2 regions of the Chryseobacterium sp. RU33C genome follow, and region 2 is predicted to be linked to the other one. Evidence: riboswitches for the same ligand, from Rfam matches in the RefSeq annotation. Region 2 holds a riboswitch; the other holds the start of a gene.
What was found. A riboswitch is a leader RNA that binds a small molecule or an ion and turns the genes downstream of it on or off. The one in region 2 is predicted to bind thiamine pyrophosphate.

Region 1: it holds a riboswitch for thiamine pyrophosphate, as region 2 does, so the genes downstream of both, pnuC (nicotinamide riboside transporter PnuC) here and thiS (sulfur carrier protein ThiS) in region 2, are expected to answer to the same signal.

What each region holds. Positions count from the first base shown of each region.
Region 1 is NZ_FTMT01000022.1:14,064-25,904, forward strand. Features, by position in the region: gene BW946_RS17080 (polysaccharide deacetylase family protein) at 1-423, opposite strand, end outside; gene BW946_RS17085 (glycosyltransferase family 2 protein) at 425-1,354, opposite strand; gene BW946_RS17090 (glycosyltransferase family 87 protein) at 1,360-2,529, opposite strand; gene BW946_RS17095 (2,3,4,5-tetrahydropyridine-2,6-dicarboxylate N-succinyltransferase) at 2,559-3,371, opposite strand; gene BW946_RS17100 (methyltransferase family protein) at 3,454-4,065, opposite strand; gene BW946_RS17105 (C40 family peptidase) at 4,315-4,887, opposite strand; gene BW946_RS17110 (hypothetical protein) at 5,041-5,679, shown strand; gene BW946_RS17115 (hypothetical protein) at 5,720-6,088, opposite strand; gene BW946_RS17120 (hypothetical protein) at 6,471-7,154, shown strand; tRNA gene BW946_RS17130 (tRNA-Ala) at 7,694-7,767, shown strand; gene BW946_RS17135 (NAD(+)--rifampin ADP-ribosyltransferase) at 7,857-8,072, shown strand; gene BW946_RS17140 (acyl-CoA dehydrogenase family protein) at 8,089-9,120, opposite strand; gene pnuC (nicotinamide riboside transporter PnuC) at 9,110-9,703, opposite strand; TPP riboswitch at 9,729-9,837, opposite strand; gene BW946_RS17150 (alpha-ketoglutarate-dependent dioxygenase AlkB family protein) at 9,928-10,539, opposite strand; gene BW946_RS17155 (TonB-dependent receptor) at 10,916-11,841, shown strand, end outside.
Region 2 is NZ_FTMT01000005.1:120,039-131,879, forward strand. Features, by position in the region: gene ccoG (cytochrome c oxidase accessory protein CcoG) at 1-256, opposite strand, end outside; gene BW946_RS06655 (cbb3-type cytochrome c oxidase N-terminal domain-containing protein) at 352-1,233, opposite strand; gene BW946_RS06660 (cbb3-type cytochrome oxidase subunit 3) at 1,244-1,444, opposite strand; gene ccoN (cytochrome-c oxidase, cbb3-type subunit I) at 1,467-3,728, opposite strand; gene ccoS (cbb3-type cytochrome oxidase assembly protein CcoS) at 3,750-3,962, opposite strand; gene BW946_RS06675 (heavy metal translocating P-type ATPase) at 4,072-6,450, opposite strand; gene BW946_RS06680 (Crp/Fnr family transcriptional regulator) at 6,539-7,252, shown strand; gene panB (3-methyl-2-oxobutanoate hydroxymethyltransferase) at 7,315-8,130, shown strand; gene BW946_RS06690 (hypothetical protein) at 8,134-8,448, shown strand; gene BW946_RS06695 (RluA family pseudouridine synthase) at 8,460-9,137, shown strand; TPP riboswitch at 9,268-9,364, shown strand; gene thiS (sulfur carrier protein ThiS) at 9,422-9,628, shown strand; gene thiC (phosphomethylpyrimidine synthase ThiC) at 9,654-11,465, shown strand; gene BW946_RS06710 (thiamine phosphate synthase) at 11,462-11,841, shown strand, end outside.

The sequences.
Region 1 (11,841 bases), on a different contig from region 2:
ATTATATCGTCCCGGCAAAAATGTCGGATTGATGGATGAATTGTAAGAATATCCTGCTTTTTCCACTTCTTTTTCGTCTACAGGCATCATTCTCGGCATTCTTAATCCGGTAACCTTTGTGGAGAATAATTCTTCCAGTCTTTCTCTTGATTCTTTGAGGTGTTTGTCTTCAAATTCTGAATGAAACCAGGTGTGAGAAGCCAGCTCATGGCCTTCCTGTAATAACCTTTCAATAAGATGTCTGCTGTTTTCTGCAAAAACTACGGTGGAAAAAAAAGTAGCTTTAGCATTATGTTTTTTAAGGATATCAAGAATTCTCTCTAATCCTGTCTGTGAAATTGAAATCTGCTTTTCAAAGGGAATTTCACCCTTATATTCTAATGGCATATCAAATTCTTCAATGTCAAAACTCAATAAAACCATTTTAAAAATTTTTGTTTTTAATAATATAATTAGGTCTGTTTTTCACCTGCTTGAATATTTTACCTAAATAAATCCCCATAATTCCGAGGATAATCAGCTGAAGTCCTCCAAAGAAAACAATAGTCATAATCAATGATGCCCATCCCGAAATCTCTGTTTTTGCAATAAATGAATGAATAACGTATGCTCCATATCCAATAACTGAAAGCGCAGAGAATAAAAATCCCAGATATGCAGCCAGATAAAGAGGTTTCACGCTGAAAGCTGTGATTCCCGTAAAGGCAAAAGTAAACATTTTTTTAAGGTTGTAACTGCTTTTCCCTGAGAGTCTTTCTGCTGCAGTAAAGTCGATTCCAGTTTGTTTGAAACCCATCCAACTGGTTAATCCTCTGAGGAACAGATCATCTTCATTGAAGTTTCTCATGACTTCAACAGCGCTTGCATCCAACAGTCTGAAATCTGAGCCGCCACCTTTCGTTAAATTAACATCGGATAAACTTGATAAAAGCTTGTAAAATAGGTCTGATGTTATTCTTTTAAAAAATGAAATCTCTTTGGGATACGTTCTAAAGGTAAAAACTACATCATAGCCTTCTTCCCATTTTTGAATCATTTCAGGAATAAGAGCCGGAGGATGCTGAAGATCTCCATCCATAGAAATGACTGCATTTCCGTGGGCATTGTCTATTCCTGCTTTTACAGCGGGCTGATGTCCAAAATTACGGGAAAATTCGATAAATTTTACTTCATCATATTGACTGGAAAGTTCTTCTAATTTTTGCTGCGTATTATCCCTGCTGCCATCATTCACAAATATGATTTCAAAGTCATAATTGTTCAAACCATCAAAAACTTCTTTAATTTTCTGATGGATCATGGCCACGTTTCCTTCTTCGTTATAAGCGGGAATTACAATTGAAATTTTCTTCATATGTATTAATTCAGGCTGTAATTTTTCTCAAAATCTTTAGTCAGAAGTTCATAAGTTACTCTCAACCAGATTACAATACAAGGTACGGCTTTTAATGAATATTTGATGATATAATTCTCTTTTACAAATTTCGGGAACAGATCCGAAGTGGAGAAACATGTGAAAATAATAACAAAAACCAGTAATCCAATAATGAATGGTGTTCTTTCTTTCTGAAGGAAAAACCAGATCAGCACTCCTACCACCGCAATAATATAGGTTGGAGATTCTGAACTGGAGCTGAACAATACTAAAAACAGTAATGTGGAAGCCAGAATCATCAGTTGGAAAGCATAGTGCTTATATTGCTTAATTCTGATGTATGGCAAAGCAAAAAGCGGTAATCCGCCTGCTAAAAATACAAGATTTGAAATGGATGCATCTCCTAAAATTCTTCTTACAAATCCCATCAAAGAGATGTCCTGCATATTTCCCAGCACCTGATTTTCATTATTCTTCTCTACAATAGACTGAAACCAGTCTGAATAACACTGAATCACAAACTGTGGACTTGAATAGGCCATCGGAAGGACGAAAAACAATAGAGCAATAGCAACTCCTGAAAGAATAAATTTGGTTTTGTTTTTAATAAAGAAAAACTGTGTCAATCCTACAATTCCGTAGATTTTCACGAATATTCCTATTAAAATTGCAGTTACAGATTTTACTTCTTTTCTTTCGTAAATATACACTGCAGACAACAGCAAAAGACCTGTGAGTGCTACATTGAACTGCAGACTTAAAGCAGCAGTAATATATTCCTGAAGACAAAGCAAACCAAAGATTGCTTTTTTGCTGTCTGAAAAGGGCAGTTTATAAATTCCGTAGATAAAGATGAAAGTATTGGCAATATTCCAAAGTGAAATTCCAAGCCAATCCGGCATCATGGCAAATGGAGCAATCAACGCACTGAAAAATACCCCATAATGGTTCAGATCAAAATAAAGATCAGGATAATGGATAAACAGGTTTTTCTGATGAATCGTATTAAAGAATACATTTTTAAAAATCAGATAATTATTAATCGCATAATCTCCTCTCAGGTATTTGGAAATTGCTGTAACAACGGATATAATAAGATAAACCCCAAATATGTATTTAGGGTTTAATAATATTTTAAGAAATTTTTCTTTCAAGATTGTTGTATTAGATTAAAATAGTAATCTTACACCGCTACATTATTATCTCTCAGTGCATCATTCAGAGATGTCTTCTTATCGGTAGATTCTTTTCTCTGACCGATGATCAGTGCACATGGAACCTGATATTCTCCAGCAGGATACTGTTTTGTATAGCTTCCAGGGATTACTACTGAACGTGCAGGAACTCTTCCTTTGATTTCAACAGGAGTATCTCCTGTAACGTCGATAATTTTTGTAGAAGCGGTTAATACTACATTGGCACCCAATACGGCTTCTTTTTCTACGTGAACTCCTTCTACAACGATACATCTTGAACCGATAAAGCAGTCATCTTCAATGATTACCGGAGCAGCCTGTAAAGGTTCCAATACACCCCCAATACCAACACCACCACTCAGGTGAACGTTTTTACCGATCTGTGCACAGCTTCCTACTGTAGCCCAGGTATCTACCATTGTTCCCGAATCTACATAAGCACCAATATTCACATAAGAAGGCATCATAATTACACCCGGAGCAATGTAAGCTCCTTCTCTCGCTACTGCATGTGGTACAACTCTCACCCCTTTTTCAGCATAACCTCTCTTCAAAGGCATTTTATCATGAAATTCAAACGGACCTACTTCAATCGTTTCCATTTTCTGGATCGGAAAATACATTACTACAGCTTTTTTCACCCATTCATTTACCTGCCATCCGTTTTCTGTAGGTTCTGCAGTACGAAGTTCCCCTTTATCAACTAAAGAAATAACTTCTCTGATTGCCTTCTGGCTGTCTTCATTCTGCAATAATTCTCTGTTGTCCCAGATATTTTCAATAGTTTGTTGTAATGACATGTTTCTTATTTAAATTAGTTTGAAAAATTATACTGCCCAAAGATACAAAAAAGTTCAGCAAAACTGTTTTTAACATTGTGTTTTAATAAAAGGTGAACATACGCTTCACGGTCTTTTTATAGGTCTTGTAAATTTCTCCGTGTTCCTTTAGAAGGAACTCTTCTTCAAGCCTGATCTGAATCTGCATTAAAATATTTCCCGTCAGAAGAAAAGCAAAAGCAATTACAGTAGGGAAAGCAAGGAAAAATCCAATAAGACTGATGGTCATTCCCAGAAATATGGGATTTCTTGAAAATCTGAATAATCCGTGAGTTACCAGTTCTGTTTTTGCTGAGTTATCAATTCCAATCCTCCATGAGTTTTTCATTTGTAACTGGGCTATGATCACCCAAATCAATGCAAAAATCATTGATATAATTCCTGTGTACTGAAAAATATCATATTCCAGCACATTGATTTTAAAAGCAGAGAAAATTTCTTTCGGAAAAAATAAAAGTAGCATTGTATAGATAAACAAAGCAAATAAAATCAGCTTAAAATACAATCCCACAAGTCCGTATGCGGAATCATCTTTAGGAAGAACGTCAGGATTTTTTCCAATTTGTTTAGCCACTTTGTAGCTAATGCCAACAAATGAGACCAAAAAGAAAATGATGAAGTAAAAAGGGATAAAAAATCTGATAAAATCTGCCATATGATAATAGTTTTGGGCAAATTTGCTAAGTTTTGTTATGCAATGCTATTGCAATGATTGGGGACTTTATTGGAATTGATGAAATTTGCAATTGTAAGCTTAGAAATTCCTATCCTCCGGAAGTGATGAAAATTCAAAGAATTTTTGACGGGTGGTTTAAAGAAGATGATGATATAAGTTTTGGCTAAAGCCGGTTGATTTCTTTTTTTCGATTAAACGGGCTAAAGCCCATTTCTATTGATAGAATATTTACAAAACTCTTTGAGCATGAAGATAGGCCTTATTCCAGTATTTTTCGTTCAGGGATGAGATGATCACACCTTTTGAGGTAGAAGCATGAATAAATTTCACTTCTCCGTCAGGACCAATATCATGAACAATTCCCACGTGAGATACTCTGCTTCCTCCGGCTGTTGCAAAAAACAACAGATCACCAGGTTTTACGTCTCTTATATCAATATTCTTTCCGGCTTCGGCCTGATCAGAAGATCTTCTGGGAAGATTAAAATCATTTTCTTCAAATACTTTTACCGTAAATCCCGAACAGTCGAATCCTGACGAAGTATTGCCTCCGAATTTATAAGGTGTCCCGATATACTTTTCTGCATCTTTCAGAATATCATTGATTGATCTGGAAACACTACCATTAAATTTGGAATCCAGCTTTCTGAGATTTTCGGTTTTTGCAATGGTTTTCGTATTTGATTTTTTACTTCCTGAAGCACTTTTCGAGGATCCGCAGGATACTACAAAGACTGAAGCTGCTAATACCGCAACAATCTGCTTTATGTTCATTTTTTGTTCAAATAATCCCGTTTCCATACTCTTCTGATTTATAATTAATTAACAAAACATACACAAATATACATTTTATATTTTAATTATAAAATAACTATACTACAACTATATGATAAACATAAGTTAAAATTTTGATTTTCATTATTTATTGGTATATTTGATTTCTATTTTCAAGATATGGCAACCTATGAAAGTGTAATCAAGATCACCGGAGCGGTGGGAGATCTGGTATTTTATACTCTGAATGGCAAAAATGTGGTTCGGAAGAAAAGCGGGTTCAATAAAGCTGCCTTTAAAAAAAATCCTTCGTATGAGAAAGTGAGACAGAACAGTTCTGAATTCGGCCACTGTTCCAGAATGGGGAAAATTATCAGGAAAAGCCTGGAAGTATATATTAAAGAAGCAGGTGATCCCCTCCTCTACCAGAAGTTTGCAAAGGTAATGACGATCATTAAAGATTTAGATACACTTTCTGAAAGAGGAAAAAGAACGGTTGAAAATGGTTTAAAGACTGAAGAAGGAAGAAAAATTCTGAGAGAATTTCAATGGGGTGCAATTAATAATCTTTCTGATGGTGTAACAATGAAAGATCATGTTCTGTATAAAAATGATCATTGTACATCAGACCATGGAGTGATTTTAACTTTAAAACTGGATTCTGAAAATTATAGTATCGAAAGTAGTAAGGAAATAATCCGCTGGAATCAGCAACAAGATAAGTCTTTTAAAAAATACTTTTCCGATAATGATCTTTTGCTCTATTTTGTAACATTAAAGAATGAAAATGACAAGGTTACCCATATAGGATTTGTTTAAATAAAAAAAGTCTGCAGTAGATTCTGCAGACTTTCTTGTTTTATTTCTTTTCTCCTTTCCAGCTTCCTGATATTGCAGGTATTGGAAGTGAGTTGGACCAATTTCCGTTTCCTTTTTTTTCTTTCGTTAACGTTCCTTTGAAATCTCCTTGTGAAGGAAGCCCTACTCTGGCGTTAAGATCTCCTGTCTCACTTAAATTTCCGGTAATACTGTAGTTTTCATTATTCACATCGGAATGCATTGTCCCTACTACTTTGCCGCTCTCATCTACCACAAAATTCCAAACTCCTTTATCTGCTCCTTCATAAGAACCAGACCATGTTCCTACATAATCATAAATAGTATCATCATCAGAGCTGCACCCGATAAATAAAAACGCTGTTAATAAAAGTAAAAAAAGTTTCTTCATAGTTTCAGTAGTTTTATAACATAAAATCCTGTTATTCTCCTGCGCTTTCTTCCTAAAAATCCAGTTACAGAGAATGTTTCTTAATATTTATTATTTTTTTGTTCCGTGCAAATCTACTAATTTTTTTATTCAGATTATCTGAATTTTAATCAGCATCCAATATGTTTATTAAAAAACAACATATTTTGGCTAAAATACAAATATTTTTCAAACAAATACAAGGTCTATAAATTTGACTTATTCTAAAAATATGGTTAAAAAATAATAGTAATGAGCTCAATATTCGTTTATAATTATATTAATATTTGATTTAAAGCTATTTTTATTTCTATTTTAAAGATATTTCTTAACTTAGTGAAAAAATAAACTTTTAAAAATTTACATGAAAACAAAAACACTATTTTTAGCAGCATTTGTTATTTGTAGCAGCTCAAAAGCGCAAGTTGGGATTAATACATCTACTCCGAGCCATACTTTGGATGTAAATGGCCTGGTAAGAGTAAGAGGACTTTCAAATGCTGAAAAAAAAATTGTTGCAGCAGATGCACAGGGAGTTTTAACTCTTATTTCTCCAGAAGAAATTTTTGCGCCAAAGGCTATACTAAACACATCAACCTCTTCCAATGAACAAAGATCCACTGTATACGAAGGAAAATGCTTTCAACCTGGTGACAATGCTTCTTCCTGTACCGTTTCTGTAAACCATTACTCCTCTTGTGCTGGGTTCACCAGTCCTGTAGATACTCAAATTATTGTGGGACAAGGTATCAATACCGGCAACGGACAGTTTCTAGGCACCTGGACTGCCCGATATGTTGATAATAAAGGTTTTACCGGCACAGCTCCTGTTGCTAACCAAACGGCACCTGACTATCCCAGAATCTCATATCCAAGTACCAATACAGCCAACTACCTAGGAAACGGAAACTTTGCTGGTCAATGTAATACAGATCTGGTAACTACTATTAACCAGAGTACCGGAGATATAAAAGTAGAGTCTGTAAAGCGAAGCATGTACGCACACCTTGTATACCTTATTAATATTGCCCGCTCCAGATCTTTATAATAGTTGATATTTGATTTCAAAAAGACAGCCCCAATATTTTCATTGCGGCTGTTTTTATTTTTTTCAAATCCAGTTTATTCGGTTGGAATTCCTGGAGGAAGTAAAAAGAACTATAAAAGGTTAGCCCTAATTAAGGGGCTATTGTTTAATATTGCTTTTTCTTTTCAGAAAATTAAAATCATAGAAGAAAAAATAAATGCATCAAAAAGATCCAATAGAAAACGTTCAACCGAGAGACTAAAAAAAATTGATAATGTCTCCGTTACTATTTTCCGGGGTTTTATGAAATTTTGAAAATCTTCGGGCGCTTCTCTGTTCTGTAATAGTACTATCCCATAGAAGTAATCTTCCCGTATAGAGTTACATGATTGTAATATAATTTCACACAAGAATAGGATTAATTGAGAAGTTATTCAATTGAAAATGGTTACTTTTACTGCGCTGAGCGTATTTCCCCTTTAATTCAATTCAATAAAAACTACAAAATATTTGTAAATATCAATTAAATACTTACTTTTGTACCACTTTAAAATAAAGACGGGGGATTGGCGCAGTTGGCTAGCGCGTTTGACTGGCAGTCAAAAGGTCACGGGTTCGAATCCCGTATTCTCCACAAAAGAGCTGTAACACATTGAATTACAGCTCTTTTTTTATCAAAGTTTGTTTTTTTAAATTCTACAATTCCAATAGTATAAAAAAAGCATAGAGTTTATCTCTTTTAATCCTGTGATCAAGCTTTGTCTGCAAGGGATGAACTTTGAAGAGAAAGAAATGTCTGTAAAGCTGCTTATTGCAGAACCAACAGAAAATTTCGAAAATCATCCCAATGTTACAGATAAAAAATTTCCTGGAAACCCAAGGCAGTCTTATCGTTCTCAGGTGCCTTTGAAAATGACCAGAGAAATCACCCGACTTTAGCAGAAATATTCACTGCTCAGAAAGAAAAATCAAGAGCATCAGCAGAAGGTCTGAAATTGGAATGCATTGCCGCTGTAAAATAGTCACAGAACACCTGATAAACTGCAGAATAAGGATCTGTAGCACGGATTCCAAGCTGTGTATAAGCAGTAAGGATATGATGGGATAATTTGTGGACCAGCTCTACCCCATATTCATGAATCTCGTTTTGTTTATCCTCAGAAATTTCTTTCTGATCATCAAGTATATTTTCTACTTCTCTGGCAATATATAATACTTTATCCAAATTCTTTTCAACAGATTCTGCAAAATTTTTGAAATTGATCCCAGGACGAATACATTCTGCTTCTTCAATAAAATGAGAAGCCATTCCCAGATAATTGACCAATAGCGTCAGATCCGCAAAAACCCGAAAAGGAATACTGTCTAGAATATCATTCGTGAAAAAAGTATCATAAACAAAACTGTAATCTTCGCTTACAATGACATTTTCAATGGTGAACGAATAGGTTCCGCTGGCTTTCATCCCCATAGACTTCCAGTTGGGGATAATCTGAGCCTGCTCCTTTGGAATAATGAATGAGTGAATAGTCTCCTTACCGTCTTTATCCATTATAGGCTTCCCGTTTTCCGTAACCTTGGCATTTAATGTAAAATGGGTCAGATGAGGTGCTCCTGTTGCAAAATTCCATAAACCGTTTATCAAATAGTTGCCGTTATCTTTTTTTTCTGCAGTTCCGCCAATCATTCCGCTTCCGCCAAAGCAGGTTTCAGAATGGGTAAAGAGTAACTGAGCTACTTCTGGTTTGATATTTCTGGAAAAATAATTCGCTCCTGCACAAAGCGTCAGCATCCAGCCGAAACTTCCATCGGTTTCAGCCCAGCCAAATAATGCTTTAAGTCCTTCTTCAAAACGATAGCCGAGTCCTCCATATTTTTTGGGAACCCAGATTTTAAGTAATCCTTCCTCATGAATATATTGTATTACCTCACCAGAAATTAGAGAAGCTCCATGAAGTTCGTGTCTGATCTCTTTACTACTCAGCATTGGCTTTGGATTTAATAATTTTTTGCCATTCTATATATCCGGAAATCGCTACTAAAAATAAAAACGACGTTAAAACAGCATATAGATATAATTCTTTATGAATCATCAAAGGGATGGAAATGATATTACTGACATTCAGTATCACCCAGTTTTCAATTTTTCTTCTTGCCATGAGCCACATTCCTGCCCAGGCAAAAGCACTCACCAGAGAATCCCAAACAGGAACATCCGAATCGGTAAAATAAGTAAGAAAAGACCAGAATAAGATAAACGTTCCCAGAACAATTCCTCCTGTAATCCATTTTTCTGTGGTGGTGGTAATGGAGATTTCCATTTCGGATTTCTGTTTCCCGAATTTCCAGTACAGCCATCCGTACATACTCATAATCAGATAATAAAGATTTAAGGTAAATTCAGCATAAAGCTTTGAAGTAAGCATCACATACAGCGTAAGTAGAATGCCTGCAATTCCGAAAAGATAGTTGTTAACATTGTTTTTACGGGCCAGTAAAACCTGAATGACTGAAAATAAGACTCCAAACCATTCCGGTAAGGTAATTTGTTTTAAAATGTCCTGCATCATATTAATTATTAGAAATCAAATGATGAGATGATAAATAATCAATCCCTACACCGGCATTATCCGGATCAGGTGTGGAAGTATATTCCTGGGTATCATCTCAGCCACTTTTATCTGTAGCACCCCATTGTTGGGGCAAAGGTGCAGTTTTTTTGTGGAAAAAGAAAGGACTTCAGTCTTTTTATTTTGAAATGGAATATCCTAACTCATCCATTACAATAAGTATTTTATTCTTTACAAACTAACCGGAATGTAAGATTAATACGCTCCTTCATAGAGATTACAGACTTAGCAATCCTATGTTCCCAGTTTTCCTGAAGATCTCCTTTCATAATCAATAATGAACCGTGAGGAAGCGGCAGGCTGTATTTACTCGGATGATGGTCTTTTTTTCTGAAATCAAAGTTTCTGGTCTGCCCTAAACTTACTGATGCAATCACAGGACGTTTTCCGTATCTGCTTTCTTTATCTCTGTGCCAGGCAACAGAATCATTATGATCTCTGTAAAGATTCAGCAATACAGAATTGAACTTATAACCGAATGTTTCTTCTATCCTTTCTTTTAAAGAAAACAGTTCAGGGGTCCAGAGGTTATTGTCTACTTCACCATTTCCTGATGGATAATCCGTTTTAGGATCACCATACCAGGCTGTTAAGCGTGGTGTAAGAACCGTTTTATCATACATTTTCTGAGTACGCTGTTTCCAGGGTACTGTTTCAAGCAGATGGTTTTTAAGATCATCCGCTTCATCCTGATTCAGAAAATGCGCTTTGTATTCCAGAAGCTCTTTCGGAAATTCATATAAATCTTCTGAATGGAACAAACTGAGCTGAGTCATTTTTTATTTATTTAAATAAAAGAAAGGCTTATGTTATTTGAGTAAAAAACCTGATACAAATAATATCTGCAAATATATAAATAATGATACAAAATAAATCAAACCCTAAATGTCATTAGAAAAAAATACTTTCTGGTGGACTTTCAGATGAATTGCATCATTATTTTTATTCGTTAAAAACAATACTCTTTTTTGCATAATTCACTTTTATAACAAATTGTAAATTAAAGATCTGAAATAATTAATATGCTCAAAAAAATCAGTAATAATGCATTATACACATACAATAGGAAATCACTTCGTTAAGATTTAATACTTAATTCAAAAATAATTATTCATCTTTGCAGCCTTAAATTCAAAAACGCTAGTTTATTTCATGAGCATTATTTTTAAAAAGCGACTAATTATAGCGCTTGTATTACCTACGGCAGCCTTATATTATGGGCAGAGTACGAAGGATTCTTTAGAGAAATCTAAATCTATTGATGAGGTGATGTTGGTGGGTAGAAACCTTTCCCAAACAGCCAAAGAAAGAAAAACTCCTGTTGCAGTTTCCAATATTAAGGCAGCAGAAATTCAGGAAAAACTGGGAAACAGAGAATTCCCTGAAATTATGAAGTCTACCCCATCCGTTTACGTTACCAAAGTAGGTGGAGGATTCGGAGACAGCAGAATTAACATGAGAGGCTTTGACGGGGCAAATATTGCAGTGATTATCAACGGGCAGCCGGTGAATGACATGCAGGGAGGTACGGTGTATTGGTCAAACTGGACAGGATTGGCTGATATTGCAAGCAATATTCAGATCCAGAGAGGTTTGGGAGCTTCTAAATTTGTTGTTCCTTCTGTAGGAGGAACCATCAATATTGTAACCAAAGCTACGGATTCTGAGCAGAAAGCAATGATTAAAGGAGAAGTTGGTAATGATAACTACTCCAGAATATCTGCAATGTACTCTTCCGGTTTAAAAAACAAATGGGGAACAACCGTATTACTTTCCCGCTGGCAAGGTGACGGATACATCAATGGAACAAAAGGAGAAGGTTACTCATGGTTTTTCTCTACAGGGTTTAAGCCTAATGAAAAGCATGCGTTCAATTTAATCGCTACCGGAGCACCACAGGTACATGATACGAGAAGATCTTCGGCAACCGGAGCAAACGTAGCAACGCTGCAACAGTTTGAAACCTACGGAAGAAGATACAATCCTCAAACAGGAATGCTGAATGGCTCTCAATTCAATTTAGCACCTAACTTCTATCATAAGCCTATTGCATCCCTGAACTGGGACTGGACGATGAA
Region 2 (11,841 bases):
AAAACTCCCTGTCTATAACATTAAACATCAATAATGGGTTACCATTGATTTTGATGAATGGTAATGTAAAATAAACAATTAATAGTAAATAGCTTACAATGTTTCTATAGTTGGTGTACTTTCCTTTAGGTTTTCTTGGAAAGACCCATCTTCTTTTTCCGGATTGCTCCATTGTCCCTATAGAATCTCTGTAAGTCTCAGGGTCCAGAACCTGTCCCTGTCCGCCGCGTACTTCTATTTCTTCTATGTCTGACATATGTAATAGGTTTTAAAAAAGAAAAAACATAATTCGTTACTATTTTAATCTAATAACAAATTATGTTTTTTTCATATATTTTCTAATTTTTTAAATTATTCTTTTTCCCAATGTGCTTCAGTTCCCTGAGGAGCTGCTCCTCCCTGAGCCGGAGTCACTGGTGGTTGTTCCTGGTTGATGTGATATACATACGCTGCAATCTTCTCAATCTCTGCACCTGAAACTTCTCCGTTTTTACCGAATGCTCTCATCGAAGGGTTGGTAGGAGAACCATTCCAGTCCATATGGAATACGTTTTTGAATAACGTTTTCTCAGGCTGGTTGATCCAGTAGTTATCAGTAAGGTTGGGTCCGATACCTCCACTACCGTCTTCTTTGTGACAAGATGCACAGTTTGTTTTGAATAATTCTTTACCTTCTGCAATGTTATCAGCTGAATATTTTGCTGTTTCAATTGTTACAGGAGGCTGAGATTTCTGGTATTCTTCAATACTAGCTAGCTGCTCTTTATATTCTTTTTCATATTCGCTTAACGGGTGAGCGAAGTCTGTGAAAGAGTATGCTGCAATATATACAATACAAAAAGCGGTCCCAAAATAGAATAAGCCTACCCACCATTTCGGTAACTGGTTATCCAACTCCATGATCCCGTCAAAACCATGGTCGATAAGGATATCCTTTTCTTCAGAAGCAGATTGCTTTTTGAATGCACTTTGGTACAATCTTTTAAAATAAGGTACTTTCTTTTCAGCTAAATAAGCTGCCTTTTCTTCAGGAGATAATTTCTTGAATTTGTTGTTCTCAATAAGGTCTCCGATAGCTGCATGAATATAAGCAAGGATCCCAGCGATTACAACAGTTCCCCAGAAGTAAGGTGAAGAAAGGAACGCGTAGCTCTGTACAAATAAATAATAAAAAACTATTAAAAGTCCGATTATTATTAAGATGTTTATAACAACAGGTGTTCTTTGTTTCATAAAAAATAGTTTAATTTTTTAAATTAAAATCGTCATCTTCATCATCCCCAAGCGGTGCCTCTTCTTCTTCTTTGTAATATTTTTTAGGCCTGCTAAAAACATAGATTACTAATGCGACGAAGAACAGCATAAAGAAAATCAGAGCCAGTGTCTGGTAGAAGCCAGCATTTTCAGTATTGGATAATATATCTTTAAAGTTCTGAGGAATCATAGTATGAACTTTTTAATGTTTTTTAGTTATTACTTGCTGTTTTGATTTCAGTTGTTTTGATATCCGTACCTAATCTCTGAAGATAAGAAATAAGAGCTACAATTTCTTTTTTCTCTAATTCTCCCTGAGGTCTCTTCGCGTAAGCCTGCTTAAGGTCATTCGCTTCGGAGAAGATATCTTTCACAATTTTTGCCGATTGGTTATTAGCCCATTTGTCTGCAGAGTCGATTTCAGCCTTAGTATAAGGTACATCGAATACATTCTTCATCAGCTTCATTTTGTCTACCATCTTGGTTCTGTCTAAGTCAGTAGCAATTAACCAAGGGTAACGAGGCATGATAGAACCTGCAGAAGTTGATCTTGGGTTATACATGTGCTTGTAGTGCCAAGAACTTGGGTTTTTACCACCTTCTCTATGTAAATCCGGCCCTGTTCTCTTAGAACCCCATAGGAATGGTCTGTCGTATACGAATTCTCCAGCTTTGGAGTATTGTCCGTTTTTACCGTTGAATCTTGTAATCTCATCTCTGAATGGTCTGATCATCTGAGAGTGACAAGCGTTACATCCCTCACGGATATAGATATCTCTACCTTCAAGTTCCAGCGGTGAATAAGGCTTCACTGCAGAAATTGTAGGTACACTTTTCTTAAGAGATAGTGTAGGGATAATTTCAATTGAACTACCGATAGATATCGTGATGAAAGATAGGATACCTAATAATACCGGAGTTCTTTCCAGCCAAAGGTGAGTGCCTTCTCCTTCTTTTCTGTTTTTGCTGATGTTGGCCAACGCAGGAGCTTCAGCAGGAACTTCTTTCTGGAATGATCCTTTTCTTACTGTAGCGATTACGTTTACAATCATTAGGATAGATCCTGAGATATAGAATAAACCTCCTACGAATCTCATTTTGAAGTAAGGAATAATTGCCGTTACCGTATCCAGCCAGTTTTTCCATAATAAGGTTCCGTCCGGGTTGAACTGCTTCCACATTAATCCTTGTGTAAATCCTGAAATATACATTGGAACTGCATAGAAAATAATTCCTAAAGTACCTAACCAGAAATGCCAGTTAGCTAATTTTACAGACCAAAGTTTTGTTCTCCACATGATTGGTACCAAATAATAGATAACCCCGAATGCCATGAAACCATTCCATCCAAGAGCGCCTAAGTGTACGTGACCGATAACCCAGTCTGTAAAGTGACCAATTTTGTTGATGTTTTTAGTTGCCAAAAGCGGTCCTTCAAACGTTGCCATACCATAACAGGTAACAGCTACTACGAAGAACTTAAGGATAGGGTTTTCTCTTACTTTATCCCAAGCTCCTCTTAGTGTAAGAAGACCATTTAACATACCTCCCCAAGATGGTGCAATAAGCATGATAGAGAAACCTGTTCCTACTGCCTGAGCCCAAGCTGGAAGAGCTGTATACTGAAGGTGGTGAGGACCAGCCCAGATATATACGAAAATTAATGACCAGAAGTGAATAATTGACAATTTATACGAGAATACCGGTCTGTCTGCAGCCTTCGGAAGGAAGTAATACATTAAACCCAGAACCGGAGTTGTCAATACGAATGCAACCGCATTGTGTCCATACCACCACTGTACAATAGCATCTTTTACCCCTGCGTATGCTGAATAAGATTTCCAGCCTGTGAAAGATAGAGGTACTTCAAGGTTGTTGAAGATGTGAAGCATTGCTACTGCAATCCATGTACCAATGTAGAACCAGATGGCTACGTAAAGGTGTCTCACTCTTCTCTTAGAAATAGTCAGGAACATATTGATACCAAAAATGATCCATGAGAATGCGATCAATATGTCGATCGGCCACTCATGTTCAGCATATTCCTTAGAGGTATTGATTCCCATAAAGAACGTAACGAACGTAGCAACGATCATAAACTGCCAGGTCCAGAAATGTAACCAAGACAGGGTGTCACTGTACATTCTTGTTTTTAATAATCTCTGTAATGAGTAATAAATACCCGTGTAAACGATGTTACAAACGAATGCAAAGATTACGGTGTTGGTGTGCAGCATTCTGATTCTACCAAAACCAAACGCACCATGAGTGTTTATTAACCCTTCAATGTTACCCGATGCCAAACTTTTAATGGTTGTGTCATCCGTCCCGAAAAAGAATTCAGGTAATTCCGGGTAGAAAAGCATTAATGCCGCCGTAAGCCCGAACGTAAATCCAATGAGACCGAAAACTAAGGTCGCATAAAGGAACGCACGGACAATACTATTGTCATAACTAAACTTCTGTGTTTCCATATCAACTATTCACTATTTTTCTCAATTTTTATTATTTTCTCCTATTTCTTTCTCGTCTTTATTTTTGTCGCCGGTTGCATCTTTTTCTTTGACTTTTTCGTCATCAAAAAGGATTCTGACAGCAGGAGATTCATCATCTTCAAACTGTCCTTTTCGGGCATACACTATAAATACGACCAAGAAAATCGCAGCCAAAGAAACACTGCAGAGGATCATTAAATATAGAATATCCATTGGACAACAAAATTAACCTATTTTCGGGTTTCAAATTTAGTGAAAAATAATGACATTCATCACGAAATGCCGATTTCAGCTAATTTAAAATCAGTCTAAATAAGGGCTTTTACGCCTGTTTTTTGAAATATTTACGACCTAAAATCCAGGTAGAAACTGTGGTAAAGGTAACCACCGTAATTGAACTGATTGGCATAATGATTGCAGCGAAGAGCGGATGCATATGTCCTGTAACAGCGTAACTTAAACCAACAATATTGTATAAAAAACTGATTATAAATGTCATTTTCACAATCGTGATGGAACCTTTGCAAACGTTCAGATAATTGTCAAGAGTAACTACTTTATCTCCATTCATAATGACATCAGAAGATGGGGTAAAGCTGTTTGTATCATCAGCAATAGCAATTCCTACATTACTTTGTTTTAATGCTCCTGCATCATTAAGTCCGTCTCCAAGCATTGCTACTTTTAATTGCTGATCCTGAAGGGATTTGATGTAGTTTAGCTTATCTTCCGGGCTTTGATTAAAGGCCATTCCTTTGTAGTTTGGAATAAGCTCTTTAAGCTGGTTTTCTTCTGAGGAATTGTCTCCGCTCAGGATAAATATTTTGTAGTGGGTAAGCTTTGTGAAAAGCTCTCTCAGTTTCGGACGATACTCATTCTTAAAGATAAATTTACCTAAGTATTCTCCATTTTTGCTGATGTAAACTGCTGTTTCGAGATTTTTAGGCTCCTGGTTGTTGTAGCGGGCAGATCCGATTTTATAGAGATTTCCTCTTATACTGGCTTCATATCCTTTCCCTGAAATTTCAACAAATTTCTCTACAGGGAAATACTCATCTTTCACTTCAATGAATTCGTACAATGATTTTGAAAGCGGGTGGTTGGAGTTCTTCAATAACGTCTTAATGTTCAGAGTATCAAATTCGTTGATCTCAGATCCTTCGTACTTGATATTGGATTTTTTCCTGTGAGTGATCGTTCCTGTTTTATCGAAAACAATTGTATCAAGTCTCGCGATTTTTTCAATCGTTAAAGTATCTTTTACATAAAACTTATTTCGGCCTAAAATCCTCATAATGTGTCCAAAAGTGAACGGAGCAGACAGGGCAAGTGCACAGGGACATGCAATGATCAGAATGGCAGAAATAACCTGGAACATCTTCTCTAAATCAATAAATGCCCAATAAATTCCTGCAACAAGAGCAATGCCTAAAATGATGAATGTGAAATATTTACTGATGTTGTTTGTTAACGTGTCAAGCCCGGTTTCATGTTTTTTGAATGCTTCTTTATTCCAAAGCTGAGTAAGGTAACTCTGGTCTACATCTTTGATAACTTCCAGTTCCAGAGATGATCCTATCTGCTTTCCTCCGGCAAAAATCTTATCACCAGGCTGTTTGCTGATGCTTTCACTTTCTCCGGTGATGAAACTGTTGTCGATGTTTCCTTCTCCGTTGATCAGGATCGCATCTACGGGGATAATTTCCTGATTTCTTACCAGGATTCTATCACCCACTTTTATTTCAGACAATAGAATATTGTCCTGTTTTCCTTCGAAATCAACTTTCGTTACTGCAATCGGGTAGAAAGATTTATAATCCCGGTCATAGGATAGGGCGCTGTACGTTCTTTTTTGGAAAATTTTCCCAAGAAGCATGAAGAACAATAACCCGCAAAGAGTATCAAAATATCCTGGGCCATAATCTGTTACCACTTCGTAGATACTTCTTCCGTAGAGAACAAAAATTCCCAAGACAATCGGAACATCAATGTTGACGATCTTATTTTTTAAACCGTACCATGCGGATTTATAATAATCTGATGCTGAGTAAAATACAACAGGTGTTGCCAAAAGGAATATCAAGGTTCTGAATAAACCTTTATAATGGTCCATCCAATAATCTTCTCCACCTATGTACTCAGGAAAGGCAAGGAACATTCCGTTACCAAAAGCAAAAGCAGCGATGGCAAACTTTACCAGTAAAGATTTGTCGAGATGATCTTCATTTTTATCGGCAGTTTCAAGGCTGATAACGGGCTTATATCCTAGATTCGTTAAAAATTTAGCTAGTTCGCTTAATTTCATGTCGTTATGATTGAATGAAATCTGTAAGGTCTTTCTTGTGAAATTAACCTGCGAATATTTAATATGCTTATTTAACGTATGAAGGCTTTCCAATAGCCAGATACACGAAGAACAGTGAATGACGGGGATTTTAAAGGTGACAAGACTGGTGTTTCCTTCAGAAAAATCAGTCACTTTTTCAAAGATTTCCGGTGTGTCCAGGTAATCAAATTGAGAAGAATTTTCATCATTCGGACGAATTCCCGCTCCTTTATTAAGCTCATAGAAGTTGCCTAAATGATTTAAATTTAGAATCTCGTAAACAGACTTACATCCGTTACAGCAGAAAGTCTTTTCATCAAATAAAATTCTCTCTTTTTCTATCCCTTGACCACAATGAAAACAGTTCTCGCTCACCCCATAAAATATTGAACTACAAAATTATAACAAATTTTTTTGTTTATCGCGTTAAAAAGTTCTATTTTTGTGATAAATATCATATAAAATGCCGCAGGAACAACAGATAGCAATTGAAGAGAGGTTCGCCAGAGTTTTTAATGATAAATCATTTAAAGAAAGACTTTCTAGCGCAGATTTTGAAAAATATATTAATGGCAAAAAGAAACTGAGTTTTCAGAAACATGATACCATTTTCGAGGATGGCGAAACTCCGAAAGGAGTGTTTGTTCTGGAGAAAGGTGCTGCCAAACTTTCGAAATCAGGTGCGTTCGGTAAAGATCAGATTTTAAGATTTATCAAAGAAGGAGATATCATCGGCTATCGTTCTTTGCTTTGCGGGGAAAACTTCCAGGCCAAAGCAGAAGCCATGACAGATATTGAATGTGTATTCTTACCTGCTGATATCTTTATGTATCTGCTTGAAGTAGATCCACAGCTGTCTTTCGTAATGCTTCAGAAGATCTCCTACGAATTAGGAGAATCTTCCAATACCATTACTTTCCTTGCTCAGAAAACGGTAAGAGAAAGACTGGCAGAAATTCTTTTGCTGCTGGAACAGAAACTGGGTGTAGATCCTGAAGGCTTTATTAAGATCTCATTAACGAGAGAAGAAATTGCTAATATTATCGGTACTGCTACAGAAAGTGCCATCCGTCTGATCTCCGAATTCAAACAGGACAGTCTGATTGAAGTTGACGGAAGAAATATCAAGATTTTAAATCACGACAAACTCATGAAACTCGGTCACGTAGTTTTATAAATCATACAAAAAACTTAAGTCGGCTCAAGGCCGACTTTTTAACTTTTAAAAATAGATAAATTATGTCTGTTCACTCTGAAATTAAAAAAGTTACGACTGAAACCTTGCGTAAAATGAAATTCGACAAGGAAAAAATAACAATGCTTACCGCCTATGATTTTACCACTGCAAAGATGGTAGATGCAGGTGGAGTAGATGCTATTTTGATTGGAGACTCTGCAGCGAATGTCATGGCTGGTTTTGAAACTACATTGCCTATTACGCTGGATCAAATGATCTATCATGCTCAAAGTGTGGTAAGAGGAACCGACAGAGCTTTGGTGGTAGCAGATTTACCTTTCGGAACTTATCAGAGTAATCCTGAAAAAGCATTGGAATCTGCGGTAAGAATGATGAAGGAAGGTGGAGCGCATGCGGTGAAAATTGAAGGTGGAAAAGAAATTTCAAAGTCTATCAAAAAGATCATCAATGCTGGAATTCCGGTAATGGGACATTTGGGATTAACCCCACAGTCTATCTATAAATTCGGAACGTATAAAGTAAGAGCAAAGGAAGAGGCAGAAGCTGAAAAACTGATTGCTGATGCTCAGCTTTTGGAAGAATTAGGCTGTTTTTCTGTAGTACTGGAAAAAATACCTGCGGAATTGGCGAAAAAAGTAACTGAAAGTATTTCTATTCCTACTATCGGAATCGGTGCCGGAGCAGAGTGTGACGGGCAGGTTTTGGTGTATCATGATATGGTAGGAATGAACAAAGGCTTCAGCCCGAAATTCTTAAGAAGATATCTTGACCTTTATACAGAAATTACAGGAGCAGTTTCTCAATATGTGAAAGATGTGAAAAGTGTAGAGTTTCCCAACGAAAACGAAAGCTATTAATCTATGCAGAATCAACAATCTATTCAGGGAATATTATCTATTGCAGCACTGATTTGTCTTGCTGTAGGATGGTTTAATTTATTCTCTCCGGAAATCAATCATTTACTTTCAAGAAAAGTATTTTATGTGCTGATAGGAGCGAGCTTCTTTATTCAGGCTCCGCTGCTTACGAATAAGAATTTTGTTTATGCTATGTATGCTGCAGCAGCTATCTGTGTATTCGGAGCATTTATTCCGGAAGGCTCAAAACTTTCGGCTGTAAAAACCGTGGGGCTTTTGGCGGGAATTATCCTGTCATTATCCAACAGAAGAAGATAGACTGAAAAAGTATGAAGGAGCAGATTATATATGAAGACAACCATCTTCTGGTGATTAATAAAAAGGTGGGTCAGCTTGTACAGGGCGATAAGACCGGCGATGAATCACTATTAGAATCCATCAAGAATTTTATAAAAATAAGAGATGCTAAGCCGGGAAATGTTTTTCTCGGCTTGGTTCATCGTATAGACCGCCCAACCTCCGGGCTGGTAATCTATGCAAAAACTTCCAAAGCGCTTTCCCGTTTGACACAGATGGTGAAAAATCGTGAAGTGAAAAAGACATACTGGGCAGTTGTGGGAAAAGAAATGATTCCTCAAAGCCAGAGACTGGTTCATTATTTAAAGAAAAACGAAAAGAATAATAAAGCCATTGTTTTTTCTAAAGCTACCGAAGGAGCAAAAGAAGCGATCTTAACTTATAATGTGATTAAGACTCTTGATAATTACCTACTTCTTGAAATTGATCTTGAAACCGGAAGACATCATCAGATAAGAGCGCAATTATCCAAAACAGGAATTCCGATCAAAGGAGATCTGAAATATGGAGCACCACGTTCCAACCCTGACGGAGGAATCAATCTTCATGCAAGAAAACTGGAATTTATTCATCCTGTAACCAAAGAAAATATTGAAATCATAGCTCCTGTTCCGCAGAATGATGCGATCTGGAGAGCTTGTGAAGAATAAATAATAAAAATCTTAAAACGATCAATATAAAATAAGGTCTGTCTCAATTTGAGGCAGACTTTTTACAATACCAGATTTCGAAGGTAGTTTCAAAAAATTTTGCTTATTACAAAATAATGTCTAACTTCGTTGCCAACTTTAGGGGTGTCTGTTACCAACAGACTGAGACTTTACCCTTTGAACCTGATCTGGATCATACCAGCGTAGGGAAAAGTAGATGACTTTTGCTGTACATTCTATTGTACAATAATGGCCATTCCTAAAGTATATGTAAAATATTAGGAATGGAACTTATAATCAACCACACCCGAAAAACATTTGATGTACTTCCCGAAAACCTGGAAGCATTATTGGCTATTGAGTTACCCGGAAATAAGAAAGGTATTGCTGTAGCTCTCAACAATCGCATTATTCCCCTCTCAGTCTGGGCGGAAACCATCCTCAATAACAACGATTCAATTTTAATCATTACTGCCACTCAGGGCGGTTAATTCTCATATTTAATACCCAAAACTTATGGCTCACTCCATTACATGTTCGCCATTTCCGAACTCAAAGAAAATCTATGTTGAAGGAACATTACATCCTATCAATGTAGCCATGCGTGAAATACAGCTTAGTCCGACCAAATTGACCAATGGCGGCTTTGAATATAATGCTCCGGTGACGATTTACGACACTTCAGGACCTTATACCGATGAAAATGCAACTATTGATATTCAGAAAGGACTTCCGAGAATCAGAGAACAATGGATTCTGGACAGAAATGATGTAAATATCCTTGATGGAATTACGTCTGAATATGGAAAGGCACGTTTAGCAGATCCTCGTCTAGACGAATTGAGGTTCTCTTATGATCATAAACCTAAAGTTGCTCAGCAAGGAAAAGAAGTTACACAGCTTTATTATGCAAAACAGGGAATCATTACTCCGGAAATGGAATATGTGGCGATCCGGGAAAATCAAAGAATAGAACAGCTTGATTCTGTATCTAAAGAAATGGCTTTTCAGCATCCGGGACACAGTTTTGGTGCCAATACTCCGAAAAGCAAGATCACTCCGGAATTTGTAAGGGACGAAATTGCTGCCGGAAGAGCCATTATTCCCAATAATATCAACCACCCGGAAAGTGAACCAATGATCATCGGAAGAAATTTCCTGGTGAAAATCAATGCCAATATTGGCAACAGTGCCGTTTCATCCAGTATTGAAGAAGAAGTAGAAAAAGCGGTATGGGCCTGCCGATGGGGCGCTGATACCATTATGGATCTTTCAACCGGAAAAAATATTCACGAAACAAGAGAGTGGATCATCAGAAACAGTCCGGTTCCTATTGGTACGGTTCCTATTTATCAGGCCCTGGAAAAAGTGAAAGGTGTTCCCGAAGACCTGACGTGGGAAATCTTCAGAGATACCCTTATTGAACAGGCAGAGCAGGGAGTTTCCTATTTCACGATCCATGCCGGAGTTCTGTTGAGATATATCCATTTAACAGCAAAAAGAGTGACCGGAATTGTTTCCAGAGGAGGATCTATTATGGCAAAATGGTGTTTATTCCATCATAAAGAAAGTTTCTTATATACTCATTTTGAGGAGATTTGTGAGATCATGAAGAAGTATGATGTAGCTTTCTCTTTAGGAGATGGTCTCCGTCCCGGATCTATTGCAGATGCTAATGATGCCGCTCAGTTTGCAGAACTGGAAACTTTAGGTGAACTCACCAAAATTGCATGGAAGCACAATGTACAGGTAATGATTGAAGGACCAGGCCATGTTCCGATGCACATGATCAAAGAAAATATGGAAAAGCAATTGGAAGAATGCCATGAAGCTCCTTTCTATACTTTAGGGCCGTTAACAACGGATATTGCTCCAGGTTATGATCATATTACTTCAGGAATCGGGGCAGCGATGATTGGTTGGTTTGGTTGTGCCATGCTTTGCTATGTAACACCGAAAGAACATTTAGGTCTTCCGAATAAAGATGATGTAAAAGTTGGGGTAATCACTTATAAACTGGCTGCCCACGCAGCGGATTTAGCAAAAGGTCATCCGGGCGCACAGTACAGAGACAACGCATTAAGTAAAGCCAGGTTTGAATTCAGATGGGAAGATCAGTTTAACCTTTCATTAGATCCAGAGACAGCAAGAGCTTACCATGATGAGACCTTACCGGCGGAAGGTGCGAAAATTGCCCATTTCTGTTCCATGTGCGGACCGAAATTCTGTTCTATGAAAATTACGCAGGAAATTCGTGAATCTGCAGAACAGGGTATGCTGGATAAATCACAGGAATTTATTGAAAAAGGGAAAGAAATCTATATATGATCATCGTTATCACTTCTGAATTGATTATGCCCAGCGAAACTGATAGTATTAACCAAATGTTTCAGGAAGGTCTTGATCTGCTTCACATCCGTAAACCATGGATCAGCCGGAATGAAATGACTGAATTCATCACGCAGATTGATGAAGTTTTTCGTTCACAGTTAGTGCTGCATACGCATTACGACCTGGGGAAGGAATTTACTATTTCAAGATTTCATTTCAGGGAGATTGATCGAAAGGAAGGAACATATAAACCTTTTGCGGAAGAAAATATGATTTCAACTTCGGTACACGATATCGCAACGTACAATACTTTGGAAAAAGAATGGGAATATGCTTTCATAAGTCCGTTCTTTCCAAGTATATCAAAAAAAGG